Linked DNA regions of Asanoa ferruginea. The protein of the gene in region 1 interacts with the protein of each later gene in a pairwise test. Links are inferred from orthologs where the notes say so. Each region holds a gene or a part of one and is shown in the gene's direction. Other genes may lie near its edges.

What was found.
Region 2: the proteins of DFJ67_RS06305 (region 1) and rlmB interact in binary tests that used the Escherichia coli proteins (3 or more experiments, as listed by UniProt). The link is inferred for Asanoa ferruginea from one-to-one orthologs.

The regions. Positions count from the first base shown.
Region 1 is NZ_QUMQ01000001.1:1,280,506-1,294,850, reverse strand. What follows is about bases 1-2,932. They hold DFJ67_RS06305 (NAD(P)H-hydrate dehydratase), read left to right. Parts: upstream 1-708; coding sequence 709-2,157; downstream 2,158-2,932. Other genes in these bases: alr (alanine racemase), read left to right, coding at 2,196-2,932; DFJ67_RS06310 (holo-ACP synthase), read left to right, coding at 344-712; DFJ67_RS06315 (hypothetical protein), read right to left, coding at 1-198. Outside these bases: more of alr, read left to right, coding at 2,933-3,314; DFJ67_RS06295 (alpha/beta fold hydrolase), read left to right, coding at 3,311-4,375; tRNA (adenosine(37)-N6)-threonylcarbamoyltransferase complex ATPase subunit type 1 TsaE, read left to right, coding at 4,372-4,857; ung (uracil-DNA glycosylase), read left to right, coding at 4,854-5,537; tRNA (adenosine(37)-N6)-threonylcarbamoyltransferase complex dimerization subunit type 1 TsaB, read left to right, coding at 5,560-6,228; rimI (ribosomal protein S18-alanine N-acetyltransferase), read left to right, coding at 6,225-6,665; tRNA (adenosine(37)-N6)-threonylcarbamoyltransferase complex transferase subunit TsaD, read left to right, coding at 6,658-7,701; DFJ67_RS06265 (hypothetical protein), read left to right, coding at 7,713-7,967; DFJ67_RS06260 (ABC transporter ATP-binding protein), read left to right, coding at 8,011-9,708; DFJ67_RS06255 (ABC transporter ATP-binding protein), read left to right, coding at 9,705-11,513; DFJ67_RS06250 (DUF1707 SHOCT-like domain-containing protein), read right to left, coding at 11,524-11,868; DFJ67_RS06245 (sugar ABC transporter substrate-binding protein), read left to right, coding at 12,038-13,147; DFJ67_RS06240 (ATP-binding cassette domain-containing protein), read left to right, coding at 13,275-14,066; DFJ67_RS06235 (sugar ABC transporter permease), read left to right, coding at 14,063-14,345. UniProt on the Escherichia coli protein: Bifunctional enzyme that catalyzes the epimerization of the S- and R-forms of NAD(P)HX and the dehydration of the S-form of NAD(P)HX at the expense of ADP, which is converted to AMP.
Region 2 is NZ_QUMQ01000001.1:2,767,169-2,781,581, forward strand. The notes cover bases 6,349-9,348. They hold rlmB (23S rRNA (guanosine(2251)-2'-O)-methyltransferase RlmB), read left to right. Parts: upstream 6,349-7,290; coding sequence 7,291-8,406; downstream 8,407-9,348. Other genes in these bases: cysS (cysteine--tRNA ligase), read left to right, coding at 6,349-7,291; DFJ67_RS13175 (esterase-like activity of phytase family protein), read left to right, coding at 8,467-9,348. In the rest of the region: DFJ67_RS13135 (fumarate hydratase), read left to right, coding at 1-34; DFJ67_RS13140 (hypothetical protein), read right to left, coding at 71-1,621; DFJ67_RS13145 (class II fumarate hydratase), read left to right, coding at 1,786-3,141; DFJ67_RS13150 (LacI family DNA-binding transcriptional regulator), read right to left, coding at 3,155-4,147; DFJ67_RS13155 (hypothetical protein), read right to left, coding at 4,147-5,058; DFJ67_RS13160 (IclR family transcriptional regulator), read right to left, coding at 5,167-5,820; more of cysS, read left to right, coding at 5,864-6,348; more of DFJ67_RS13175, read left to right, coding at 9,349-9,669; DFJ67_RS13180 (Hsp70 family protein), read left to right, coding at 9,746-12,334; DFJ67_RS13185 (ABC transporter ATP-binding protein), read right to left, coding at 12,387-13,478; DFJ67_RS13195 (GDP-mannose 4,6-dehydratase), read left to right, coding at 13,758-14,413. UniProt on the Escherichia coli protein: Specifically methylates the ribose of guanosine 2251 in 23S rRNA.

The DNA.
Region 1 (14,345 bases):
GTGGGCCACCCGCGCCGCCGCAGAGCCCAGCGTTGACGACACCGTCGACGCCAGGGCGGCCAGGGCCACCCCGGCCGACCAGTCCGGCGCGTCGACGCCCAGCCCGAACCCACCCGTCGCCAGCGCGCGGGCCACCAGCGACAACTCGGCCGCCCGGTCGCGCAACAGGTCGGGATCAACCCGCAGGTCACCGTCCATGTCAAACCTCCCAGCGAAGAGAGCACAGACGTTAGGGCGGGGCGAGCAGCGAAAACGGGCCTGTGGACAACGAAGACAAGGCAGGCGGCGCCGCTGTCCACATGCCTTGCCCACGGCGTACGCCGGGTGCTAATAGGCTGTGCTGATGATCGTCGCTGTCGGCATCGACGTGGTTCTCGTCGAACGCTTCACAAGCGCGCTCGCCCGCACCCCACTGCTCGGCGACCGCCTCTTCACCGAGGCCGAGCGTTTCACCGGCTCCGGCAACCCGCGGGCACCGGAATCACTCGCTGCCCGGTTCGCGGCCAAGGAGGCGGTGGCCAAGGCCCTCGGCGCCCCCGCCGGCCTGCACTGGCACGACTGCGAGATCGTCACCGACCCGGATGGCAGACCCTGGCTGACGGTGAGCGGCACGGTCGCCGCCGCCGCGACCGAGCGGGGGGTCAACCGTTGGCACCTTTCGCTTTCACACGACGGCGGCATCGCGTCCGCGATGGTGGTGGCAGAACAGTGAGACAAGCCTGGCGGGTCGCCGACGTCCGGTCGGCCGAAGAAGCGCTGATGGCCCACCTCCCGGCGGGCACCCTGATGCAACGCGCCGCCGCGGGACTGGCCCGCCGCTGTGCCCTGATGCTCGATCAACGGGTGTACGGCGCCGGCGTCACCCTCCTCGTCGGCCCCGGCAACAACGGCGGCGACGCGCTCTACGCCGGCGCGATGCTGGCCCGCCGCGGCGCCTCGGTCACGGCCGTGGTGCTCGACCCGGAACGCGTACACCAAGCTGGGTTGAAGGCTCTGCGAGCAGCCGGTGGCCGCGCCGCCGCGACTCCACCGGCCACTGTGGACCTGATTGTCGACGGGATCGTCGGCATCGGTGCCAAGGGTGGCCTGCGCAGCGGCGCCGCCACGGCGCTGCACCGCACGCTGGAAAGAAGGGGCCGGCGCGGGCAACGCCCCGTCGTGGTCGCGGTCGACGTGCCCAGCGGCGTCGACGTCGACACCGGCAACGTCGAGGGTGTGGCCGTGCGTGCCGACGTCACCGTCACCTTCGGCTGCCTCAAGCCCGCACACGTCGTCGGCCCGGCGGCGCCGCTGGCCGGCGAGCTCGAGTTGGTCGACATCGGCCTGCGCCCCTGGCTGCGGACCGATCCGGCCATCCTGGTGCCCGATCGCGCCGACATCGCGCGGGCATTGCCGAAGCACGGCCCGGGCGACGAGAAATACACCCGCGGCGTGGTCGGCATCGCGACCGGATCGGCGACCTACCCGGGCGCGGCGATCCTGTCCACCTGGGGCGCGCTGGCCGGGCCGGCGGGCCTGGTCCGTTACGCCGGCAGCGCTCGGGAGGCGGTGGTGCAGGCGCACCCCAGCGTGATCGCCACCGACCGGCTCGCCGACGCCGGCCGCGTGCAGGCCTGGGTGGTCGGCAGCGGCCTGGGCACCGACGACGCGGCCGCGACCGCCGTCCGGATGGTGCTCGCCACCAGCCTCCCGGTGGTCCTCGACGCCGACGCGCTCAACCTGCTGGTCGACGGCGCGATGGCCGACCTGATGCGGGGGCGCAGCGCGCCGATGGTGCTCACCCCGCACGACCGCGAGTTCGCCCGGCTGGCCGGCGAGGAGCCGGGCGCTGACCGGGTCGGTGCCGCGTTGCGACTGGCCGCGCACACCAACGCGGTCGTCCTGCTCAAGGGTGATCGCACGATCGTGGCGACACCCAACGGACTGACCTACGCGAACCCGACCGGCACCGCCGCGCTCGCCACCGGCGGCACCGGCGACGTGCTCGCCGGCCTGCTCGGCTCCCTGCTGGCCGGCGGCCTGCGCCCGGAAGTGGCCGCCATCACAGCCGCCTACCTGCACGGACTCGCGGGGCGGGAGGCGGCCCGGCACGGCCCGGTCACCGCGCCGGACGTGGCGGCCGCCCTCCGACCGGTCCAAGCCGCCCTGACCGGGTGAGCCGGAAAACGTCACTACCGCCCAGTAGTCTGGGCTCTATGTGGCAAGCCGAAGTCAGCGTCGACCTTGACGCCATCCGCGACAACGTGGCCCGGCTGCGTGCCGGCACCAGCGCCGCGGTGATGGCGGTCGTCAAGGGCGACGGCTATGGCCACGGCATGGTTCCCGCCGCCCGGGCCGCCCTGGCCGGCGGTGCGACCTGGCTCGGCGTCTGCACCCTCGACGAGGCGCTCGGCCTGCGCCGGGCCGGCATCACCGCGCCCGTGCTGGCCTGGCTGCTGTCGCCGGGGCTGCCGCTGCACGAAGGTGTCGCCAACGACATCGACCTCAGCGCGGCCAGCCTGGGTCAACTCGACGAGATGGTCGCTGCCGGCGAGCGGGCGCAGCGTCCCACCCGGGTCCACCTCAAGATCGACACGGGCCTGTCCCGGGGCGGCGCCACCGCTGACGACTGGCCAGCCCTGGTCGAGGCCGCCGCCAAGGCCCAGGCCGACGGCGCCATCGAGATCATCGGGGTGTGGAGCCACTTCGTCTATGCCGACGCTCCCGGCCACGAGACGATCGACCACCAGCTCGACCAGTTCCGCAACGCGCTGGCGGTGGCCGAGCGGCTCGGCGTCCGGCCACAGCTCCGCCACATCGCCAACTCGGCCGCCACGCTGACCCGCCCCGACGCCCACTTCGACCTGGTCCGCCCCGGCATCGCGGTCTACGGCCTGTCGCCGATCCCGGGCGTGCAGTTCGGGCTGCGTCCGGCGATGACCGCCCGGGCCCGGGTGATGCTGACCAAGCGGGTGCCGGCCGGCACCGGCGTCTCCTACGGCCACACCTACACGACGACGCGGGAGACCACGCTCGCCGTCGTGCCGCTCGGCTACGCCGACGGCGTCCCGCGGCACGCCTCCAACATCGGGCCGGTCTCGATCGACGGCGTCCGGCACACGATCGCCGGCCGGGTCTGCATGGATCAAATCGTGCTCGACGTCGGTGACCAGCCGGTGGCGCCCGGCGACGTGGCAACGCTGTTCGGCAACGGCGGTCCTAGCGCCGACGACTGGGCCGCGGCGATCGACACGATCAACTACGAGATCGTCACCCGATTCGGCAGCACTCGCGTTCCACGCGTCTACCACAGCGAGAGCGAGGCCGGTGAATGAGCACCCGACGCCGCGCGGGAATTCTCGGCGCGGTGGTCGGTCTCGCCGCAGCCGGGATCGCCACCGGGATCGCGGTCGAGCGCGCGGTCGTCCGCCGCTCGAAGCGCGGCGTGGCTGACCCCTACGTGGACGAGCCCTTCGACCGCCTGCCCTACGACGAGTTGGTGACCGTCACCACCGCTGACGGCACCGACATCCGCGTCGAGGTGGTCGAGCCGACGGCGGCCGTCACGGCCAAGCCGACGCTGGTCTTCGTCCACGGCTTCTGCCTCGACATGGGCACCTTCCACTTCCAGCGCAGCGCCCTGACCGCGCGCGGCGAGCACCGGATGGTCTTCTACGACCAGCCCGGCCACGGCCGCTCCGGCAAGCTCGAGACCGGCGAATACGAGCTGCCCGCGCTCGGCGAGACGCTGCACGCGGTGCTGCAGGAGACCGTCCCCGAGGGCCCGATGATCCTGATCGGCCACTCGATGGGCGGCATGACCATCATGGCGTTCGCCGAGCTCTACCCCGAGTTCTTCGACGACCGGGTCAAGGGCTGCGTGCTGATGGCCACCTCGGGTGGTCTGATCGACGAGACCCGGCTGGGGCTGCCCGCCGTGATCGGCCGGGTCGGCGGCCCGCTGCTCCCGCTCGTCAACAGCGCCACCCGGCTCACCGGCCCGACCATCGACCGGGCCCGCACCGCGGCCTCCGACCTGGCCTGGCTGCTCACCCGCCGCTACGGCTTCGGCGAGTCCCGGCCCAGCCCGTCGCTGGTGTCCTATGTGGAGAAGATGAACTCGCGCACCTCGGTCGACACGGTCGCCCGTTATCTGCGCACCCTCTACACGCACGCCCGCTACCCGGCCCTGGCCGCGCTCGAACGCACGCCCACGGTGATAATCGTCGGCGACAAAGACATGATCACGCCGGTCGCGCACTCCGAAGAGATCCTGCGGCACCTGCCCGACGCCGAGTTCGTGAAGGTCAACGACAGCGGCCACGTCGTCATGCTCGAACACGCCGACGAAGTCAACGCGACGCTCATCGCCTTTCTGGAGAAGACCTCAGCATGATCGAGCTGACCACTGTGGACGACACCCGGGCGTTCGGTGCCCGGCTGGCCGCGCTGCTGCGCCCCGGCGACCTGGTCGTGCTCACCGGCCCGCTGGGCGCTGGCAAGACCGCGCTGGTGCAGGGCATCGGCGCCGGGCTGCGGGTGCAGGGCGACGTCACCTCGCCGACCTTCGTGATCGCCCGGGTGCACCGGCCCGATCCGGCCCGCGGCGGCACGGTCGCGCTCGTGCACGCCGACGCCTACCGGATCGGTGCGGCCGCCGACCCGCTCGCCGAGATCGACGGGCTCGACCTCGACGCCTCGATGGACGACGCGGTCACCGTGGTCGAGTGGGGCGAAGGCATCGTGGAGCAACTGCGTGACGACCATCTGGGCGTACGCATCGACCGGCGCGACGACGACACCCGGGTGATCACCCTGGAGCCGGCCGGCGGCGACTGGGCCAGCCGGGTGGCCGCGCTGACCGAGGACGCCCGATGAACCTCACCGACCTGCTGCCGAGCGAGTGGCAGACCGCGCTGGCGCCACACCTCGACCCGGCCGCGACCGCCGACCTGAGCGCCTTCGTGGCGGCCGAATACGCCGCGACCACGGTCTTCCCGCCGTTACCCGACCTGTTCACCGCCTACCGGCTGTGCAAGCCGGCCGACACCCGGGTGGTGATCCTCGGCCAGGACCCCTACCACAAGGCCGGGCAGGCACACGGGCTCAGCTTCAGCGTCCAGGCCGGCGTCCGGGTCCCGCCATCGCTGCGCAACGTCTACAAGGAGTTGGCCGCCGACCTCGGCTCCGCCGCTCCCGACGGTGGTGACCTCCGTGGCTGGGCCACCCAGGGGGTGCTGCTGCTCAACGCGGTGCTCACGGTGCGCGAGGGAGCCGCGGGGTCACACGCCAACAAGGGTTGGGAGGCGTTCACCGACGCCACCATCCGGGCGCTCGAAGACGAGCCCGACCGGGTGGTCTTCCTGCTCTGGGGCAGCTACGCCCGCAAGAAGGCGGCCCTGGTCAGCAACCCCGCCCACGTGGTCATCGAGGCCGGCCACCCGAGCCCGCTCAACCCGCGCGGGTTCCTGGGCAGCCGCCCGTTCAGCGCCGCCAACAAGGCCCTCGCCGACGCCGGCCAGCCCACGATCGACTGGAGCCGTTCGGCGCCCGCCTGACCACCCGGATAAGGTGCATATCGTGCTTGCTCTCGTCGTCGACACCTCCACCCAGGCCGTCCTGGCCGCCGTGGTCGAGGTCACCGCGACCGGTTTCGCCGTGCGCTCCCAACACCGCACGGTCGACCAGCGCCCGCAGCACGGCGAGCGGATGGCTCCGCTGGTCGAGCTCGCGCTCTCGCAGGCCGGTGCCACCGTCCGCGACCTGGGCGCGATCGTGGCCGGCACCGGCCCCGGCCCGTTCACCGGCCTCCGAGTGGGTCTGGTCACGGCGGCCAGCATGGGCCAGACGCTGGGCATTCCGACCTACGGGGTGTGCTCCCTCGACGCGATCGGCGGCGCGCCCGGGCAGGTGACGCTGGTCGCGACCGACGCGCGCCGGCGCGAGGTCTACTGGGCGATCTACGACCAGGACGGCTCCCGGCGCGAAGGCCCACACGTCGACCAGCCGGCCCGCGTCGCCGAACTGGCCGCGGACGCGACCGTGGCGCTCGGCGACGGCGCCCTGCTCTACGCCGACCGGCTGGATCTCAAGGTGCTCGACGAGCCGCGCTACCCCACGGTCGAAGGGTTCGCCGCCCACGCCGCCGAGCGGATCCGCGCCGGTGCGCCGAGCGAGCAACTCATCCCGCTCTACCTCCGCCGGCCCGACGCCGTCGCGGCGGGAGGGCACAAGCCGGTGCTGCCGTGATCGTCACGCTCACCCGGCTGCGCTGGTGGCACATCGCCGCCCTGCTGCCGATCGAGGAAGACCTGTTCGGCGCCGAGAAGTGGTCGGCCGGCATGTTCTGGAACGAGCTGTCCAGCGGCCACTACTACCTGGTCGCCGAAGACGAGCAGGAGCGCATCCAGGGGTACGGCGGCCTGGCGGTCAACGGCGACGAGGCGTGGATCCAGAACATCGCGGTCCGGCGCGACGCGCAACGCCAGGGCATCGGTCGGATGATGCTGGAGGCGTTGCTCGCCGAGGCCGCCCGGCAGAAGGCACCCGCCGTGCTGCTGGAGGTGGCGATCGACAACGCACCGGCCCAGAAGCTCTACGCCACCTACGGTTTCGAGCCGATCGGCGTACGCCGTGGTTATTACCAACCAAGCAACACAGACGCACTGGTGATGAGACGTGACTGACGAACCCCTGGTCCTCGGCATCGAGACCTCTTGCGACGAGACGGGCGTTGGCATCGTCCGCGGCACCACGCTGCTCGCCGACGCGCTCGCGTCCAGTGTGGACCTGCATGCGCGGTTCGGTGGTGTGGTGCCCGAGGTGGCCAGCCGGGCACACCTGGAAGCGATGGTGCCGACGATGCAGCGGGCGCTCGACGAGGCCGGCGTGACGCTGGCCGACATCGACGCGATCGCGGTCACCGCCGGCCCCGGCCTGGCCGGCGCGCTGCTGGTCGGCGTGGCCGCCGCGAAGGGCTACGCGATGGCCGCCGAGAAGCCCGTCTACGGCGTCAACCACCTGGCCGCACACGTCGCCGTCGACACCCTGGAACACGGCCCGCTGCCGGCGCCGGCGATCGCGTTGCTGGTCTCCGGTGGTCACTCGTCGCTGCTGCTGGTCGACGACCTGGCCGGCGGGGTGACCCCGCTCGGTTCGACCATCGACGACGCGGCCGGCGAGGCGTTCGACAAGGTGGCCCGGCTGCTCGGCATGCCGTTCCCGGGCGGCCCGCCGATCGACCGGGCGGCCCGCTCCGGGCAGGTCACGATCCAGTTCCCGCGCGGCCTGACCGCGGCCAAGGACCAGGCCGCACACCGGTTCGACTTCTCGTTCTCCGGCCTTAAGACCGCCGTCGCCCGCTGGGTCGAGGCCCGCGAGCGGGCCGGCGAGCCGGTGCCGGTCGACGACGTGGCGGCGTCCTTTCAGGACGCGGTCTGCGACGTGCTGACCGCCAAGGCGATCGCCGCGTGCCGCCAGCACGGCGTCGACACGCTGGTGATCGGTGGCGGGGTGGCCGCCAACTCGCGGCTGCGGGCGATGGCCGAGGAGCGGGCGGCGAAGGTCGGCATCACCGTGCGGGTGCCGCGCCCGAAGCTCTGCACCGACAACGGCGCGATGGTCGCCGCGCTGGGCTCGCACCTGGTCGCGGCCGGCGTCCGCCCCAGCCGGCTGGATCTTCCGGCCGACTCTGCGATGCCGTTGACGCTCGTGAGTGTGTAATGTCCGGCCCCGTGATCGCTCGCATGTGGGAGGCCCGTGCCGAGCCCGGCCGCCTGCCCGACCTCGTCCACTGGGTCTGCGACACGGCCCTGCCGCGGATCGAGGTCAACCCGCTGCACATCGCGAGCGAGGTGTTCTCGTCGTCCGACGACCGCTGCGTCGTGATTTCCAGATGGCGCAGTGATCCGGAGCCGTTGCCGGCCGCGCCACCGCTGCTGGTGGCCAGGCCACCGCACGAATGGGACTTCACCCTCGTCGACCGTTAATCGGTGGCGCCGCACGGAGTTGATCATTTAGCTTCGTCCTGTTATGCGGCCCTTACCCGTCGGTGATCCCGGCGACCCCGACGTCAGGTCGGCCACCCGCTACCTCGTGTGGCTGGCGGCCCGCACCTGGCCGTCGATGCTGGCCGCGATCTCCTTCGCCATCATCTGGATGCTCAGCCAGGCGCTGATCCCCGCGACCGTCGGCCGGGCCATCGACGCCGGGCTCACCGACCGTGATGCCGACAGCCTGCTGCGCTGGGGCGCCGTGCTGTTCGGCCTCGGCCTGGTCACCGGGGTGACCGGCATCCTGCGCCACCGGATGGCCGCGTTCAACTGGCTCTCCGCCGCCTACCGCACGATCCAGCTCACCGTGCGGCAGGCCAACCGGGTCGGCGCCACGCTGCCCAAACGGCTGGCGACCGGCGAGGTGGTCAGCATCGGCACGTCCGACATCAACCACATCGGCGGCGCGCTCGACATCACCGCCCGCGGCACCGGCTCGCTGGTGGCGGTGGTCGCCGTCGGCGTCATCCTGCTGCGCACCTCGGTGCCGCTCGGGCTGATCGTCGTGGTCGGCGTGCCGGTGATGATGCTGATCGCCGCCAGCCTGATCAAGCCGCTGCAACGTCGCCAGCAGGTCTACCGCGACCAGGAGGGCAAGCTGACCACCCGGGCCGGCGACATCGTCGCCGGCCTGCGGGTGCTGCGCGGCGTCGGTGGCGAGTCGACCTTCGCCGGCCGCTACCGCACCGAGTCGCAGGAACTCCGGTCCGCCGGCGTCCGCGTCGCCCGCATCGAGTCCCTTCTCGCGGCTTCGGAGATCCTGCTGCCCGGCATGTTCTTGGTGCTGGTCACCTGGCTCGGCGCCCGGTTCGCGCTGCGCGGCGAGATCAGCGTCGGCGAGCTGGTCGCCCTCTACGGCTACGCCGCGTTCCTGGTCAGCCCGCTGCGCCAGCTCACCGAGGCGATCGATCGGCTGACCCGCGGGCACGTGGCGGCCCGCCGGGTGGTGCGGATGTTCACGCTCGAGCCGGAGTTCACCTCCCCGGCCGCTCCGGTGACCACCCCGGCCGGCCCGCTTGTCGACGCCGAGTCCGGGCTGACCGTCCGGCCCGGGCGGTTCACCGCCATCGCGGCCCGCGATCCGGTCGACGCGGCGGCGATCGCCGACCGGCTCGGCCGGTTCGCCGAGGGCACGGTGACCCTGTCCGGCGTCTCCCTGGCCGAGCTCGACCTGACTACGGTGCGCGAGCGGATCCTGGTGGCCGACAACGACGCCCGCCTGTTCTCCGGGCCGCTGCGGGCCGAGCTCGACCCGCGGGGCAGCGGCGACGGCGCGATCGCGGCGGCCCTCGACACGGCCAGCGCCGTCGATGTCGTCGACGCGCTCCCCGCCGGGCTCGACACCGCGGTCGCCGAGCGCGGCCGCGAGTTCTCCGGCGGCCAGCAGCAACGGCTGCGGCTGGCCCGGGCGCTGGTCGCCGACCCGGAGACGCTGGTGTTGGTCGAGCCGACCAGCGCGGTCGACGCGCACACCGAGGCCCGCATCGCCGCCCGGCTCGGCGCCGCCCGGGCCGGCCGCACCACGGTCGTCTGCACCACCAGCCCGCTGGTGCTCGACCGGGCCGACGAGGTGGCCTTCGTCGCCGACGGCCTGGTGGTCGCGGCCGGCACTCACCGCGACCTTCTGCGCCGCCACCCCGACTACCGCGCGACCGTAACCAGGGAGGAAGACCAATGAGTCAACAACTCCCCGTCGCCGACGCGGCCGAGGTGCGCAAATACGCCCGCCGGCTGATGCGCCGCCATCCCGGCAGCCTCGCGGTCGCGCTCGGCCTGCACGGCCTGGCCGCCGTCGCCGGCCTGGTCGCGCCCCGCCTGCTGGGCAAGCTGGTCGAAGGGCTGTCGACCGGCACCACGACCCGGGCGATCGACCGGATCGCGTTGGCCATCGCGGCCTTCGTGGTGACCCAGGCGGTGCTGACCAGGTTCGCCGCCTTCTGCTCGGCCCGCCTCGGCGAGCGGGTGCTGGCCGAGCTGCGCGAGGAGTTCGTCGACCGGATCCTGGCGATCCCACTGTCCACGGTGGAACGCGCCGGCACCGGCGACCTGCTCACCCGCACCTCGCGCGACGTCTCCGCGCTCTCGCACACGGTGCGCTTCGCGGTGCCGGAGACGCTGATCGCGATCGTCACCTGCGGGTTCGTGGTCGGCGCCATCGTGCTCACCGGCCCGCTGCTGGCGCTGCCCTGCCTGATCGTGGTGCCGCTGCTGTGGGCCGGCACCCGGTGGTATTTGCGTCGCGCCCCCGCCGGCTACCTGCGCGAGAACGCCGCATACTCCGACATCACCGACGGCATCAGCGAGACCGTCGAGGGCTCCCGCACCACCGAGGCGCTGCGCCTTCAGGACCGCCGCCGGGAGCGCACCGACGACGACATCCGCCGCTCCTACTCGGCCGAGCGCTACACACTGTGGCTCCGCACGGTCTGGTTCCCCGTCGTCGAGATCAGCTATGTGGTGCCGGTCGTGGCGACCCTGCTCATCGGCGGCTGGTTCTACCTCGAGGGCTGGGTGACGCTGGGCCAGGTGACCGCCGCGACGCTCTACGTGCAGGCGCTGACCGACCCGATCGACCGCCTGCTGTCCTGGCTCGACGAGCTTCAGGTCGGTGGCGCCTCGCTGGCCCGCCTGCTCGGGGTCGCCGGCCGTCCCGCGCCGGCCGACTCGGCCGCCGCGGCACCGCGCGGCGAGCGGCTGGTGGCCAGCGGGGTCCGCTACGCCTATGTGGAGGGTCGCGATGTCCTGCACGGCATCGACCTGACGATCGAGCCGGGGGAGCGGCTGGCGATGGTCGGCCCGTCGGGCGCCGGCAAGTCGACGCTGGGCAGGCTGCTGGCCGGCATCCACGCGCCCACCGCCGGCGCGGTCACCGTCGGCGGCGTCCCCTTGGCCGCGCTGCCGTTCGACCAGTTGCGCTCGCACGTCGCCCTGGTCACCCAGGAGCACCACGTGTTCATCGGCACGGTGCGCGACAACCTGGTGATGGCCCGGCCCGGCGCGACCGACGACGAGGTGCGCTCGGCCCTGTCGGCCGTCGACGCGCTCGACTGGGTCGACGCCCTGCCGTCCACCTTGGACACGGTGGTCGGCACCGGTGGCCACCCCATCCCGCCGGCGCAGGCGCAGCAGCTCGCGCTGGCCCGGCTGGTGCTGGCCGACCCGCACACGCTGGTGCTCGACGAGGCGACCTCGCTGATCGACCCGCGGGCCGCCCGCCACCTGGAGCGGTCACTGGCCGCAGTGCTTCAGGGACGCACCGTCATCGCCATCGCGCACCGGCTCTTCTCGGCGCACGACGCCGACCGGGTCGCGGTGGTCGAAGACGGGCGGATCACCGAACTCGGCTCGCACGCCGAGCTGGTCGCGGCCGGCGGTTCCTACGCGGCGCTGTGGCGTTCCTGGCACGGCGACGACGAGCCCGCGGCTGCCGAAGCCGGTTCCGACCCCAAACGGCGCGAAAGTCCTTATTCGACAGTGGCGTAACTTGGCGTCCTTAACGGGTAACGGCCATGTAGAGCGCGAGTAACAACAAGGTCACGGCGGCGATCCCGAACATTGCAAGGAGGTCTCGGCGGACCGCGCCCGGCTTCTCCGGCAGGGCCGGAAGATCGCTGGTCACCCGAGCTAGATCGGCCAAAGTATCGGCGTTGTAGACCACGCCAACACGGTCGGTGAACTCGTCAAGAGTCAAGCGACCGACCGCGGTATGGCTTTGTAACAACTCGACTACGCGCTGTCGGTCGGCGTCTGACGCACGAGTATCCAAAGTCAACCTATCCCCTCTCCGCGGGCGAAAGCGTACGCTCTGAGAGCGCTTTCTCGGCTCGCCCGAACGCATCGAAGCCGGTTCCAGTGCCGTGACCGGATCGTTACGGCAGCGTGTCGACCGCGCGAGGTTGGGCGCCAAATGCGCGAGTATTTTGTGTTTCGGATCGCTGGTTGGCGGAGGCCAATGGCGCCACCCTGGCCACGCGGTCCGCTCAACGGCCATGAAGGAGTCAAAGGTTATGCGTAACCGATTTCTGTCGGTCGCCGTCGCCACTATGGCGGTCGGCGCGCTGGCACTTGCGGGGTGTGGGTCAGACGACTCGGGCGGAGACAGTGGCGGGGGCACCGCTGCCGCCAAGAAGGTCGGCGTGATCCTCCCCGACGCCGCCACCTCGCCGCGCTGGGAGGCCAACGACCGACCGCTGCTCAAGGCCGCGTTTGACGGCGCGGGCATCACGGCCGACATTCAGAACGCCGATGGTGACAAGGCGAAGTTCGGCACCCTCTGTGATGGCATGATCACGTCGGGCGTCAACGTCCTCCTGATCGTCAACCTGGACCCCGACTCCGGCAGCGCCTGCCTGAAGAAGGCCCAGGCCGCTGGCATCAAGACCATCGACTACGACCGCCTGACCCCGGGTGGAGGCGCGTCCTACTACGTCTCCTTCGACAACGTGCAGGTCGGCAAGCTGATGGGCGAGGGCCTCACCAAGTGCCTGACCGACGCTGGCAAGACCAAGGCCAACATCGTTCAGATCAACGGTGACCCGACCGACAACAACGCCTCGCTGTTCAAGCAGGGCTACGTCGAGGCGCTGAAGCCGAAGGTGGACAGCGGCGACTACAAGATCGTCGGTGACCAGACCGGTAAGTGGGACGCCACCGTGGCGGGCACCGCGTTCGAGCAGCTCTACACCCAGAACGGCGGCAAGGTCGACGGCATCATCTCCGCCAACGACACCATGGCCCAGGGCATCATCGCCCGGCTCACCGCCAACGGCCTCCAGGGCAAGGTCCCGGTGACCGGCCAGGACGCGAGCAAGGAAGGCCTCCAGGCCATCCTCGCCGGCAACCAGTGCATGACCGTCTACAAGGCGATCAAGGTCGAGGCCGACACCGCCTCGAAGCTGGCCATCGCGCTGATCAACGGCCAGACCCCGGGCAGCGACCTGGTCAACGGCGCGGTCAAGGACACCGTCCTCAACAAGGACGTCCCCTCCGCGCTCGCGACCCCGAAGGCCATCTACAAGGACTCCGTCAAGGACGTCATCGCGGACGGCTTCTGGAAGGCCAGCGACATCTGCACCGGCCAGTACGCCGAGCTCTGCACCAAGGCAGGCGTTAGCTAAGTGACGCCAAGAGGCCCGGCAGGCGAGACCTGCCGGGCCTTCTGGGCGCTTACGGCCACGGTTACTGCCGGGCCGGGAAACAACTAGTGAGGTGACCATGACGGTGCCGGAGGGTGCTGCGGGGGCGGTGACGGCGACGGAGGACGCCGCGCCGCTGCTGTCGCTGCGCGGGATCAACAAGAGCTTCGGTGCGGTCCACGTCCTACAGGACGTGGATTTCGATGCATATGCGGGACAGGTGACCGCGCTCGTCGGCGACAACGGCGCGGGCAAAAGCACCCTGATCAAAGGGATCGCCGGCAGTCAGCCGTTCGATTCCGGGGAGTTCCTCTTCGAAGGCCGGTCGGTCTCGGTGACGAACCCCAAGCACGCCAACGAACTCGGCATCGAGGTCGTCTACCAGGATCTGGCGCTCTGCGACAACCTGGACATCGTCGACAACCTGTTCCTTGGCCGCGAGGTCACGAAGAACGGCATCCTCGACGAGGCGACCATGGAGCGCCGGGCCCAGGAGACGCTGGCCGGCCTGTCGGTCCGCACGGTCAAGTCGATCCGTCAGGTCGTCGCCAGCCTTTCCGGTGGCCAGCGCCAGACGGTCGCGATCGCCCGCGCGGTGATCTGGAACTCCAAGCTCGTGGTGCTCGACGAGCCGACCGCCGCACTCGGCGTCGCGCAGACCGAGCAGGTGCTGCGGCTGGTGCGCCAGTTGGCCGACAACGGGCTCGCGGTCGTGCTGATCAGCCACAACCTCAACGACGTGTTCCAGGTGGCCGACCGGATCTCGGTCCTCTACCTGGGCCGGCTGGCGGCACAGATGAAGACCAAAGACGTGAAGAGCAACCAGGTCGTCGAGATCATCACGACCGGTCGGTCGGATGCCATCGGTGGCATCACCAACGGCAACGGGGAGTTGAAATGAGCACCCCGACGAAGGTCGAGACGACCGAACAGCCCGTCGAGGAGACCACGCCGGCCAACCCGTTGGTCGCCGCGGTCGGCAACTGGTGGGCCCGGGTTCGCGGCGGTGACGCCGGTTCCCTGCCGGCGCTGCTCGGCATCATCGCGCTGGTGATCGTGTTCGCGTCGCTGCGCCCCACGACGTTCACCAACGCGTTCAACTTCGCCAACCTGATCCACCAGGCGGCGGCCGTCATCGTCATCGCGATGGGCCTGGTCTTCGTCCTGCTGCTCGGCGAGA
Region 2 (14,413 bases), 1.5 Mb from region 1 along the record:
GCCCACCCTGACGCTTCAGATCGGCAAGCGGTAGGTGGTCGGCCGCCGCCCGGCGGCCGACCACCTGCTCTCACTCGACGTGGAACTGGTGTTCCGTCACGTCGGAAACGATGTCGCCGACATGTTCGTGGACTCGCAGCATGACGAAGCCGGTCGTGTCCGGGGTCCAGGTGATCGTGGCGGTCTCGCCGTCGACGGTCTGGACCGGGCCGTCGTTGAAGGAGTAGTCGTAGCCGGTCACGCCCTCGTGGGCGGGTGCGAAGGTGAAGTCGCCCGGCCCGCTCCCGTGCCCATACATCGGGTATTGCGGTGACGAGACCTGCGGTGCGTGCGAGGTGAGTTCCCAGCCGAATTCGACTGTCTCCGATTCGGTGCCGTCGGCGGTGCGGCTGCGCACCTGCAACGGCAGGAAGGGAAATTCGCGCGTGGTGTAGCGGATGGTGGCCGTGCCGTCGGGGCCGGCGGGCGCGACCTGCTCGGTGGCGCCGAAGTCGGTTGACCAGACGTATTCGGTCACGCCCGTAGTGCCGGGGTGGAAGACCAGCGTGACCTCCTGGCCGACCAGCGGCGGCGCGGTGCCGTCGTCCGGGAAGTCCGGCGAGGTGACCGTGGGCGTGGTGGGCGGGTAGACCACGTAAACGACCGCCGACGCCTCGGCCGTGGGGACACCCGCGGCCGTGTGACCGGTGACGAAGATGGTGTTGCGGCCCGGTGCCGTGGGCGTGACGACGAAGGTCGCGGTGCCGTCCGGCGCGGCTGCGACGGTCTGCGCCGGCTCGTCGTTGAGGCGGTAGTCGTAGGAGACGAGGCCGCCCAGGTTGCCCGGGATGACCCGGAACGTGTGCGGCTCGCCCGGGCCCGCGTCGGGCGTCAGGTCGGTCAGCCGCGGCTCGGTGTTGCGCACGACGAACGTGTAGGTCGTCGCGGCTGAGCGGATGAGGGTGCGATCGATCGCCTGGACCGTGATGATGGTGGTGCCGTAGGAGGTCGGGGTGAACTCGACGGTGACGTTGCCCGTGGGTCCCACCGGCACCTCGGTCAGCCCGGCGCCCACCGCCGACCAGCGGAAGGCCACCACATCGGTGTCGCCGCCCGCGACCGCGAAGGTGAACCTGCCCGCGATGCCGGGGCCACCGGCCTGGCCGGTCGCGGGATAGTCGGTGGAGGTCACCGTCGGCGCGTGCGGCGCGGTCGTGTCGATCGTGAAGGTGCACTCCGGCGACCAGCGTGACTGGGCGCCGGCCGCGTCGGTGCCGCGCACCTCGAACCGGTAGCGCACGCCGTTGGTCAGGGCCGCCGGCGCCGCTGCCCGGGCGATGCCGCCGCTGGTCAGCGGAGTCGCCGGCCACTCGACCCGCTGGCCGGGCTGGCCGACCGGCCACAGCGCGAAGGTCGCGGTGACCTTTTCATACGGGTTGACGCCGAAGTCGGGGTCGGCGAGAGCGGCGACGAATTCGGGCGTGGGGGTCCCGATGAAGATGCCCTTGTCGCCGCAGGCGATGCCGGAAACGGACAGGCTCGACGGGACGCCGGGCCGGTGATTCGCCGGCGCGGCCTGGGCGGCCCCGGCCGGGATGAGAATTGTGCCAATGGCCGCCGCGGCAACCAGAAGACGGAACAACCGTTCCTCCTGAATATCGGCGATCGCAAATTCTAGGTGCGCTCGCGACCCACCGATGTCCCGTGCAGAGGGGTGTGGATCACTCTGCGTGTCTCCTCCCGGAGGGGGAGGATGGAGCGGTGAGTGCAGCGGAGAAGAACGGGTTCCGCGTCGAGCGGGACACCATGGGCGAGGTACGCGTGCCGGCCGAAGCGTTGTGGCGGGCGCAGACGCAGCGGGCGGTGGAGAACTTCCCGGTTTCCGGGCGCGGGATCGAGCCGGGCAACATCCGGGCGCTCGCGCAGATCAAGGGGGCCGCGGCCGCGGTCAACGGCGAGCTCGGGGTGATCGACGCGGCCCTGGCCACCGCGATCCAGGTGGCAGCCGCCCACGTCGCCGGTGGTGGGTTCGACGACCAGTTCCCGATCGACGTGTTTCAGACCGGGTCGGGCACCTCGTCGAACATGAACGCCAACGAGGTGATCGCCACGCTGGCGGCCCGCGAGGTCGGGCGCGACGTGCATCCCAACGACCACGTCAACGCCTCGCAGTCGAGCAACGACGTCTACCCCTCGTCGATTCACCTCGCCGCCACCGAGGCCGTGGTCAACAGCCTGATTCCGGCGCTCGACCACCTCGCCGGGGCGCTGTCGGCCAAGGCCGTGGAGTTCGCCGACGTGGTCAAGGCCGGTCGCACCCACCTGATGGACGCCACGCCGGTGACCCTTGGGCAGGAATTCGGTGGGTACGCGACCCAGGTGCGCAACGGCATCGCCCGACTGGAGTCGACCCTGCCGCGGCTCGCCTCGTTGCCGCTGGGTGGCACCGCCGTCGGGACCGGGGTCAACACGCCGCCCGGGTTCGCGGCCAAGGTGATCGAGCGGTTGCGGGCCGAGACCGGGTTGCCGCTGTCTGAGGCGGAGGACCACTTCGAGGCCCAGGGTGCCCGCGACGGCCTGGTCGAGGCGTCGGGGCAGCTACGCACCGTGGCGGTTGGGCTCTACAAGATCGCCAACGACATCCGGTGGATGGGGTCCGGCCCGCGGGCCGGCTTGGGGGAGTTGCGGATCCCCGACCTTCAGCCCGGGTCGTCGATCATGCCGGGCAAGGTCAATCCGGTGGTGTGTGAGTCGGTGCGGCAGGTCTCGGCGCAGGTGATCGGCAACGACGCGACGATCGCGTTCGCCGGTTCGCAGGGCGACTTCGAGCTCAACGTGATGCTCCCGGTGATGGCGCGCAACATCCTGGAGTCGATCCGGCTGCTGGCGGCCGCGAGCCGGATGCTGGCGGACCGCTGCGTGGTGGGGCTCGCTGCCAATGAAGAGGTGGCGTTGGCCTATGCCGAAGGGTCGCCGTCGATCGTCACGCCGCTCAACCGGCATCTCGGGTATGACGAGGCCGCGGCCATCGCCAAGGAGGCGCTGGCCAGCGGGCGGTCCATCCGGTCGGTGGTCATCGACCGAGGGCACGTGGCGTCCGGAAAGATCTCCGAGGCCGAGTTGGACTCCCTCCTCGACGTCTTGCGGATGACTCGGCCTTAGCCGCTGCCGCCGGCTAGGCCGCGGCCGAGCTGCGGCGGATCTGGAGCGGTGCGGGCTCCACCCGGTGCCAGTTGGGGCCGGTCTCGCTGGCCAGCAGCGCCCGGGTGGCCAGCGCGGCCATGTGTTCGACCGGCTGGCGGACCGAGGTCATCGCCGGCGTGGCGACGGAGGCCAGGAAGCTGTCGTCGAAGCCGACCAGAGCCACGTCGTCGGGCACCCGGCGGCCGCTTTCCTCCAAGGCCCGGAGCACGCCCATCGCGGTCAGGTCGCAGGCCGCGAAGATGCCGTCGAGGTCGGGGTGGGCGGCCAGCAACTCCTTGGTGCCGTCGAACCCCGCCTCCAGGCAGAAACCGCCCTCGGCGCCGATGGGCTCGTGGCCCGCCTCGACCGACGCGGAGTGGAAGCCGCTGCGGCGGCCGGTCGCACACGAGTTGCCCTGCTTGCCGTGGACGGCGACCACCTTGCGGCGGCCGGTGCGGTAGAGATGCTGCACCGCCGACCGGGCGCCCTCCGCGTTTTCCGCCTCGACCGACGGGACGCCCGGCGCCGAGTGGCCCAGGGACACGACGCGGGCGCAGCGGGCCGAGAAGCGGGCCGCGAGTTCTGGCGGCACGTTGACCAGGAGCGCGCCGACGCCGACGATCCGGGCGACGTCGTCGAGGCGGCGTGGGGCGTCGGGCTGCTCGATCACGTGGACGCGCATCTGGGTGTCGCTGCCGGCCAGCGCCGACAGGATGCCGGACATGACACGGCTGTAGTAGGGGTTGCTGCCCAGCATGACGGCCGCGTCGTCGATGACGATCAGGTCGATGACGTCGCTGTGGCCTTTTGCCAGGGCCCTGGCCGCCAGGTCGGGGTGGTAGCCCAGCAACTCGACGGCGTGCCAGACGCGGCCGCGGGCGTCGTCGGACACCTTGCGGCCGCCGGAGATCACGCGGGATGCCGTCGCGCGGGAAACACCGGCCGCGCGGCCCACGTCTTCTAGTGTCGGCTTCTTTGCCTCCATCACCGCATGTTAGGGGAGAGAGCGCTCTCCACGACATCCTGTTTTCGCTTTGTTCGGCATCCGCGAGCTGTCAGCGCCGCCCGGACCTCGCGCACCACCTCGGAAAACTCGCGCTGCGGCGAGAAACGCAGCACTAGCCAGCCATCGTTGATCATGACTGTTTCGCTGTGCCGGTCGGGCGCGCACCACAGGGCGACCCGGTATTCGGGCCAGGCCAGCGGTGGTCGGACCGCGAGCACCGGCGGGCGGGCCCGAGCCATCGGCAGGCCGGCCAGGAACAGACGGACCCGGAGCACCGACTCGGCCCGCGACGCGGCCGCGGCGTCGGCCAGCGACAGCGTGTGCGCGGCCCGGCGGCCACCCGGGCGGTCGGCCAGCCGGGCCGCGACCTCCGCGAGAAGATCCGGCGTCACGAGCCGGTGGAAGAGCAGCGCGTCGGCGATCGCCACCGCGTCGGTCAGGGGGAGCCACACCGCCGCGTCCCAGGCGGTGCGGGCCGGCGTGGTGACCGGCACCTCGGCCGACCCGCCGGGCAGCCGGCGGTGGCAGACGTCGACCGGGTCGAGGTGCACCCGGTGCAGGATGGTGCCGCCCGACGTGCCGACGCGGCGGTCACCGAGCACGATCAGATGGACCGGATCGTCGAGACCGGCGACCGACCGCAGGCCGTGCGCGGTCGCTGCCGATGGGCCGGCCACCACGACCGAGCCCGGAGGCAGCCGGACCAGCGTCGCCCGGCAGGCCAGCGCGTGGTCGCGGGCCAACCGCGAGTCGGCGTAGACGTTGTGGCGCAGCCGGGCCCAGCACGAGGCGCGCAACTGGTGCACGGACAGCAGGCCGGCCGACACGGCCGCGCTGCCGCGGAACACCTGCCACTCGAGCGCCGCGGGTCGGGGCGATTCGCGGGTCATGTCATCCAGCATGAAAAGAACGACGACCGGTGGACAGACCTGTGGATAACTCGCGTGATTGCGCCGTACACAGCCTGTGGATAACTCGGCGGAGGCTGTGGAAAGGCGCTAGGACCCGAGCGCTCCGGCGACCGCCGCAGCGGCCGCCGCCACCTGTGGGCCCACGTCGGCCAGGTCGAGTGCCTCCAGCGCGACCACGCCCACGCTCGCCTCCAGGCCGTCGACGCCGAGCACCGGCGCGGCCACCCCGAACGCGCCCGCCTGGAGCTCACCAACGGTGGTCACCGGATCGGGCGAACCCGACCGGCCCGCGACGATCGCCCGCCCGGCCGCGCCCCGCGCCAGCGGGTGCCGGTACCCGGCCCGGTAGGCCACGTGGAAGGCGGTCCAACTCGGCTCGACGACGGCGAGCGCCACTGCCTCCGTACCCTCGGCGATGGTCAAATGGGCGGTTGCCCCGACCTCCTCGGCCAGCCGCCGCAACGCCGGCAGCGCCGCCTCGATCACCACGGGGTGTGCGCGCCTGGCCAGGTGCAGCACCCCGGCACCCAGCCGCAACCGGCCCGCGCCGTCGCGGCGGACCAGGCCGTGTGAGGTGAGCGCGCCGACCAGCCGGTAGACCACGGCCCGGCCCACGCCCAGCCGGTCGGCGGCCTCGGTGACCGTGAGTCCTTCGGGAGTATCAGCAACCAGATAGAGCAGTCGCAGGCCGCGGTCGAGCGTCTGGGCGGTCTCGCCCGCCCGATAGACCGGCTGCGTCACACCGCGAGCATAGGCGTAAACGGATCAACGCTACCCTTGTCAGGTGACGCTGCGTTTGCATGACACCGCGACCCGGTCGGTGCGGGAATTCGTCCCGCGAGAGCCCGGCAAGGTCTCGATGTACCTCTGTGGCCTCACCGTGCAGTCCGAGCCGCACATCGGCCACCTTCGCTCCGGCGTCAGCTACGACGTGCTCCGTCGGTGGTTCGAGCGCAACGACTACCAGGTGAGGTTCATCCGCAACATCACCGACATCGACGACAAGGTGCTGCAGAAGTCGCTGGAGCAGGGCCGGTCGTTCTGGTCGATCGCCTACGCCAACGAGGTCATCCTCGACGCCGCCTACCGCTCACTCAACGTGCTGCGGCCGACCTACGCGCCGCGGGCCACCGGTCACATCACCGAGATGCACGGCCTGATCGCCCAGTTGATCGACAACGGTCACGCCTACGCGGCCGAAGACGGTTCCGGCGACGTCTACTTCGACGTCAAGTCCTACGCCGACTACGGCTCCCTTTCCGGGCAGCGGGTCGACGAGATGGCCAGCGCCGCCGACAGCGCCGACCGGGCCAAGCGCGACCCGCGCGACTTCGCGCTCTGGAAGGGCTACAAGCCCGACGAGCCGGTCGAGGCGCAGTGGTCGAGCCCCTGGGGCGCCGGCCGGCCGGGTTGGCACATCGAGTGCTCCGCCATGTGCCTGCGCTACCTGGGTCCGGAGTTCGACATCCACGGCGGCGGCCTCGACCTGACCTTCCCGCACCACGAGAACGAGATCGCCCAGTCCCGTTCGGCCGGGCTGCCGTTCGCCCGCTTCTGGGTCCACAACGGCCTGCTCAACCTGGGCGACGCCAAGATGGGCAAGTCGACCGGCAACGCGCTCGACCTCGACTACGTCACGGCGCTCGGCGTGCGGATGGTCGAGCTGCGGCACTACTTCGTCTCCGTGCACTACCGCTCCCGGATCGACTACTCCGACGAGGCGTTGCGTGAGTCCGCGACCGCCTACCGACGGATCGAGGGATTCGTGGAGCGGGCTGTCGAGTCGGTGGGCGCGATCCCGGCCGGCGACCTACCGGCGGCGTTCGCCGAGGCGCTCGACGACGACCTCAACACCTCCGGCGCGTTCGCGGTGGTGCACGAGACCGTGCGCGCCGGCAACACCGCGCTGGCGGCCGGCGACGACGCGGGTGTTCGCGCCGCGCTCGGCAGCGTCCGGGCGATGCTCGACGTGCTCGGCATCGACCCGCTCGACCCGGCCTGGTCGGTCGCGTCGACCGGGGGCACGCCGGGCGAAGAGCTGCGCGGGATCATCGACTCGCTCGTCGCGCTCGCGCTGGACCAGCGCGCGCAGGCGCGCAGCAGGAAAGACTGGACCGCCGCGGACGCGGTCCGGGACCAGCTCAACTCGGCCGGGGTCAACGTCGAAGACACCCCGCACGGCCCGCGTTGGACGATCGGAAGCAGGGACTGATGGCGGGCAACTCACAGCGACGTGGCCGACGGGTCACCCCCAAGAAGGGTGCGGCCGCCGGCTCCGGCGGCAAGAACCGGTCGAGCCTGTCCGGCAAGGGACGCACCCTGCCCGCCGACGAGCGGCCCTGGCACAAGGGCTACTCGGGCACCGAGAAGCTGCCCAACCGCACCGCCTGGAAACAGGCCAAGGAGAAGAAGGCCGCGGCGGCCGAAGGTCGGGCCCCCAAGATCGGGCAGCCGGGCACCAAGGACACCACCTGGGGCAAGGGCACCAAGGGCAGCAAGCCGAGGCAGAGCCAGCGGCAGGCACCGCAACGTGGTGGCAACCCGCGGGTGGCGCCGGGCCGCCGCTCCAACACTCCGCGCGACGCGCCGGAGTTGCTGGTCGGCCGCAACCCGGTGCTCGAGGCGCTGCGCGCGATGGTCCCGGCGACCGCGCTCTACGTCGCGCAGGGCATCGACATCGACGACCGGATCACCGAGATCGTCCGCACCGCCGGCGACCGCGGCATCCCGCTGCTCGAGGTCGGCCGCGCCGAACTCGACCGGATGACCGGCGGCGTCCTCCATCAGGGTGTCGGCATCCAGGTGCCGCCGTTCGCCTACGAGCCGTTCGACGACCTGCTGGCGGCCGCGCTGGAGCACCCCACGCCGCTGCTGGTGGCGCTCGATGGCATCACCGACCCGCGCAACCTCGGCGCGACGATCCGCTCGGCCGCCGCGTTCGGCGCGCAGGGCGTCTTCGTCCCCGAGCGGCGGGCCGCCGGCATCACCGCGACCGCGTGGCGCACCAGCGCCGGCGCTGCCGCACGGGTGCCGGTCAGCCAGGTGGTCAACCTGACCCGGGCGATCAAGGCAGCCCAGCGCGAGGGCTTCGTGGTGATCGGGCTCGACGCCGATGGCGAGACCGACATCTACAACCTGGAAGCCGCGGTCGGCCCGCTGGTGGTCGTCGTCGGTTCCGAGGGGCGCGGCCTGTCCCGGCTGGTCGGCGAGACCTGCGACATGCGGGTCGGCATCCCGATGGTGTCCGAGGTGGAGTCGCTCAACGCGAGCGTCGCCGCCGCGGTCGCGCTCGCCGAGATCGCCCGACGCCGGAGCGACGCCGCCTGACAGCCGGCGTTCACATCCAGCCCCCGACCGGTTCATCCGGGCTGGCTAGCTTCTCGGCTCATGACGAAACGTCGCAATGTATGGATGGGTGCGGCCGCGGCCGTCGCCCTTGCCGTGGGTGTCGCGGGACCGGCGTCGGCACACGATGCCGATGAGTTCGGCCCCGCGACCCTGACCGGTTTCGCGTCGCTCCCGGCGCTCACCTTCGTGCCCGCGAGCGAGCCGTCCGGTTCGCTGCTCGACACCGCGCCGGTCAACGGCGTTGCCGCACCCTGGGACGACCAGCCCGTGCAGGGCTTCAGCGGCATCGTCAAGAACGGCGACGGCAGCTACGAGGTGATGTCGGACAACGGCTTCGGCAACAAGGCCAACAGCGCGGACTTCGTCCTGCGCATCCACACCCTCGCGCCGGTCTTCCACGAGAACAAGGTCGACGTTCTCGGCGGCATCAACCTGACCGATCCCAAGGGGTACGTGACCTGGCCGCTGATCCGCAAGGACCGGGTGCTGACCGGCTCGGACTTCGACGTCGAGTCGATCCAGCGGGCCGCCGACGGCACCTACTGGATCGGTGACGAGTTCGGCCCGTTCCTGCTGCACTTCGACCGCACCGGCGCCATGATGCAGGCGCCGATCTCGCTGCCCGGCGTGTTCGCGCCGGAGAACCCGTTGCGCGGCACCACGCCCAACAACATCAACAGCAGCAAGGGCTTCGAGGGCATGGCGCAGTCGCCCGACGGCCGCAAGCTCTACCCGCTGCTGGAGGGCACCGTCGCCGGTGACACCCCGGGCACGCTGCGGCTCAACGAGTTCGACGTGCGCGCCGGCGGCTACACCGGCAAGCACTACGTCTACAAGCTCGACGATCCGGCCAACGCGATCGGCGACGCCATCGCCGTCGACGGCCACCGCTTCCTGGTCATCGAGCGCGACAACGGCCAGGGCGCCACCGCCAAGACCAAGCGGATCTACCTGGCCAACATGAGCGACCGCGACAAGGACGGCGCCATGGACAAGACGCTGGTCGCCGACCTGATGAACATCAACAACCCGAAGAAGCTCGGCGGCTTCGGCAAGACCTTCACGTTCCCGTTCCAGACGATCGAAGACGTCGTGATCCTCGACAACCAGACGATCGCCGTGCTCAACGACAACAACTTCCCGGGCTCGGCCGGCCGCACCGCCGGCGTCCCCGACAACAACGAGTTCATCACGCTGAAGCTCACCCAGAGCCTCAACGCGGATCGCCGCTTCATCGACTAAGGCCGCGGCCATGGCGAGGGATGCCCGGCCGTACCATGCAAGGCCGGGCATCCCCTCGCCCCGCGGAGGTCGGTAGATGCAAGGGCACGCGCTCGGGGTCGATCTGGGCACGTCCAACACGGTTGCCGTGTTGCGTTGGCCCGACGGGCGCACCCGACCGTTGCTGTTCGACGGTCAACCGCTGCTGCCCTCCGGTGTGCTCCTCGACGAGGCCGGCCGGCTGCACGTCGGTCGCGACGCCGAGCGGCTCGCCCAGGCCGACCCGGCCCGCTACGAGCCCAACCCGAAGCGACACGTCGACGCCGCCGGTGTGCTGCTCGGCGACCGCGAGGTGGCGACCGTCGACCTGCTCGCCGCGATCCTGGCCGCCGTCGCGCACGCGGCCGTCGAGGCGGTCGGCTACCTGCCACCGGCCACGCTCACCTATCCCGCGGCCTGGGGCCCGCAGCGCCGGCAGGCGCTGACCGAGGCACTGTCCCGGGCCGGCTGGCCCGCCAGCACCCTGGTGCCCGAGCCGGTCGCGGCCGCCCGTTACTTCGCTGAGGTGCTGCGCCGCCCGGTGCCGGTCGGCTCGGCGCTGGCGGTCTTCGACTTCGGTGGCGGCACGCTCGACATCGCGGTGGTCCGCAACGACGGCCCGGATCAGACCGGCCGGTCGCGGTTCAGCGTGGTCGCCTCCGGTGGCGTCGCCGAACTCGGCGGCCTCGACCTCGACGCGGCGCTGGTCGGCCACCTGGGCCAGGTGCTCGCCGGCACCGACCCGGCCGCCTGGGAACGGTTGCGCAACCCGGTCAACGCGGCGCAACTGCGCGACCGGCGGCGCTTCTGGGACGACGTACGCGGTGCCAAGGAAATGTTGTCCCGCGCGGCCGTGGCGCCCGTGGCGGTCCCGGGTGTCGACCAGGCCGTCCACCTCACCCGCGAAGAGCTCGAACGGCTGGCCACCCCGCTGCTGCGCCGGGGCGTCATGGAGACCGCGGCAGTGATCGAGAGCGCCAAGCTGCGGCCCGACCAGCTCGCCGGGCTGTTCCTGGTCGGCGGCTCCTCCCGGGTGCCGCTGGTGGCCCGGCTGCTGCATTCCGACCTGGGCCTCGCCCCGACCGTGCTCGAGCAGCCCGAGTTGCCGGTCGCCGAGGGCGCGCTCGCCGAGCTGCCGGCCCGTGCCGCGCACATCCCGGCCCAGGCGACCGCACCGGCGACCGTCCCGGCCGGGCCCGGCTTCGCGGCGCCGGAACCGACCTCACCGGCACCCGCCGGGCCGTGGAGCCCGCCGCCGGGGTCACCGGCCGCGCCGCGGCGACGCCTGCCCCGAAAGCTCTTGCTCCCAGCAGTGGCGCTCGCGCTGGTCGTGGTCGTCGCCGCCGTCTCGGTGATCGTCACCCTGCTCAACCGCGACGGGTACGACAAGGTCAAGTTCGCGGCGTTCAGCGACGTCGGCCAGCCGTTGCCGATGAGCGAACGGGCCTACGACGCGTTCAGCCACGTGACGGGCGACCGGGCCTACTTCGCCTACACGACCGAGCAGAAGAAGCTCACCGTCGTCGCCGCCGACGCCACGTCGGGCAAGCAGCTCTGGAGCCAGGACGTGCCTGACGCCGCCGACGACTGGCGGGGCATCCGGTCCGTGCCGGGCGCCGTCCTCGCTGAAGCCGACGCGATCGGCAGCACCGCGCCGCGCCGGCTTTCCGTGCTCGATCCCGACAACGGCCGCCGGATGTGGAGCGTCGACCTCTACGGCGAAGACGAGACGTTCGTCGTCGCCGACCGCCTGGTGGTCGTCGACCGGAAGAACGCGAAGCTGGTCGGCTACGGGCTGCGCGACGGTGAACGCAAATGGGACCTGGACACCCCGAAGAACCAATACGACGACACCAAGACCAAGGTGTACGGCGCGCAGACGCCCACCGACGTCGGCGGCCCGGCGGACTTCGCGGGCACGGCGCTGGACCCCGACCGCGACGACGACAAGCGGCTCGTGCAGATCAGCGCCGACCGCTCGGCCCGGGTGATCGACGCGGTGAGCGGCAAGATCCTCGACCAGCAACCCAACGTGGCCGACCCGGGCGACCCCGCGACGGTCTACGACGGCCAGCTCTTCACCGTCCGCACCACCGAGGGCACCGAGTTGTTCGCGGCCGACCTCGACGCCCTCGACAAGCCGCGCAGCATCTACCGGGCGGCCGACCCGCAGCGCCGGGCGGCGTCGCTGAGCGCCTGCGGCGAGAAGCGGATCTGCCTGCTGGAGCAGACCTCGTTCGACACGAAGACCACCGAACTGGTCGCGGTGCCGTTCGCCGGCGACGGCGCGACCTGGACGAAACCGGCGGCCGGGGTCGACTCGATCCTGCCGGTCGGCACCCACGTGCTGGTGCAGAGCGACGAGTCGGGCACCGACCACGTGGTCGGCTACGACGCGACCGGCAAGCAGGTGCTCGACAGCGACGGCGTCGCGGCGCGGGTCAACGGTGCCAGCGTGTTGATCTTCGGGAAGCCGCCGAGCCTCAGCGCCGCCGACTACAACGTGGTCGGCTGGGTGCTCGGCGAGAAGCAGCCGGTGCAACTCGGCGCGCTCGTCGGGGTGCGCTCCTCGACCTGCACCTGGTCGACCAGCGTCATCGCCTGCGCCGGCGACAGCGACCTGCGGTTGCGGCGCTTCGCCGGATAACACGAACGGCGGGCCGGTTGCCCGGCCCGCCGTCGTTGGTTGCTGTCGTGATCTAGAGGCGCGTGCCGGAGGTGGCGTGGAACGCGTGGTGCCGGTCGGCGCGCGGCTTGACGAACACGGTGTCGCCCATGTTGGGCATGTGCCGGCGGTCGGTGCGGATGGTGAACCGCTCGGAGACGCCGTCGAGGGCCGCGTGGCCGTAGATGTTGGCGTCGGAGCCGAGGTCTTCGACCAGCTCCACGACGACCGGCAGGCCACCCTCGGTCGGGCCGACCAGGTCGGTGTCTTCCGGCCGGAAGCCGACCGTCACCTTGTCGCCGCCACCGTTGGCCCGGGCCGCCGCGACCTCTTCACGGGTCAGCGGGATGAGCAGGTCAACGAACTTGGCGCCGGAGTCGGTCAGCGGCACCGTCTTGATGTTCATCGCCGGCGAGCCCATGAAGCCCGCGACGAAGACGTTGGACGGCTTGTCGTAGAGCGCCCGCGGGGTGTCGACCTGCTGGAGCACGCCGTCGAGCATGACCGCGACCCGGTGGCCCATCGTCATGGCCTCGACCTGGTCGTGGGTCACGTAGACGGTGGTGATGCCGAGCTTGGCCTGGAGCGAGGCGATCTGCGTGCGGGTCTGCACCCGGAGCTTGGCGTCGAGGTTCGACAGCGGCTCGTCCATCAGGAAGACCTGGGGCTCACGCACGATGGCGCGACCCATGGCGACCCGCTGGCGCTGGCCACCGGAGAGCGCCTTCGGCTTGCGGCCGAGGTATTCCTCGAGCTGGAGGAGGCCGGCGGCCTCCTTCACCCGGCGGTCGATCTCCGCCTTGGAGGTCTTGCGCAGCTTGAGCGCGAACGCCATGTTCTCGTAGACCGACATGTGCGGGTAGAGCGCGTAGTTCTGGAAGACCATCGCGATGTCGCGAGCCTTCGGGGGGAGGTGCGTGACGTCGCGGCTGTCGATGTGGATCGAGCCTTCGTCGACGTCTTCGAGGCCGGCGAGCATGCGCAGGCTGGTGGACTTGCCACAACCGGAGGGGCCGACCAGGACGAGGAACTCGCCGTCGCCGATCTCCAGGTCGAGGTGGTCGACCGCAGGCCGTTCAGTGCCCGGATAGATCCGGGTGGCCTGGGTGTAGGTGACCGTAGCCATGAGGGGACACCGCTTCCTTTCACCGGCAGGAACGTGCCGGACGATCCGAGTGAAAAGAGCTGCCGGCACGTCACCGCGCCGACACCTTGTCTGCAGGTCACCGTAAAGGTTTCTCGCATTGGTGCCAAGGTGTGGGCGCTCTCTGCCCCATTTGCCCTGGCAAGCGCCACCGGCGTGGGGGATCGCTATGCTGTGCTCAAAGCTGCCCCTGTAGCTCAGATGGCCAGAGCACTCGCCTTGTAAGCGAGATGTCGCCGGTTCGATCCCGGCCGGGGGCTCGTGGGACGCACCGCACTCATTTCGGGCGTCGCCGGCCAAGATGGCTCTTACCTGCTCGAGTTCCTGCTCGACCGCCGCTACCAGGTCGTCGGGTTCGACATCGACGAGGCGGCGCTCGCCCGGCTGGCCGAGGTGGTTGCCGCTCGGCCCGACGGCCATCTCGCGACGCTTCGCCCCGGTGACGTCACTCAGCGCGACGAGGTCGAGGGGCTGGTCGCGCAGACCCGGCCGGCCGAGATCTACAACCTGGCCGCCCAATCGTTCGTCGGCCGCTCCCATGAAGACCCGTTCGACGACCTGGTCGTCGTCTCGGGGGTGCTCAACCTGCTGGAGAGCATCCGGCGGCAGGGCCTGCCGGCCCGTTTCTACCAGGCCTCCACGGCCGAGATGTTCGGCGACGCGCCCGCGACCCAGTCGGAAACCACCCCGCTCGAGCCGATCAGCCCCTACGCGTGCGCCAAGCTCTACGCCCACCACATGGTGCGGATGTATCGCGACGTGCACGGGCTGAAGGCCGCGTCCGGCATCCTCTTCAACCACGAGTCGCCGCGCCGGCGCACGGAGTTCGTCACCCGCAAGATCACCCACGGCGTCGCCGCCATCGTCAGCGGGCAGGCCACCGAGCTGCGGCTCGGAAACTTCGACGCGCGCCGCGA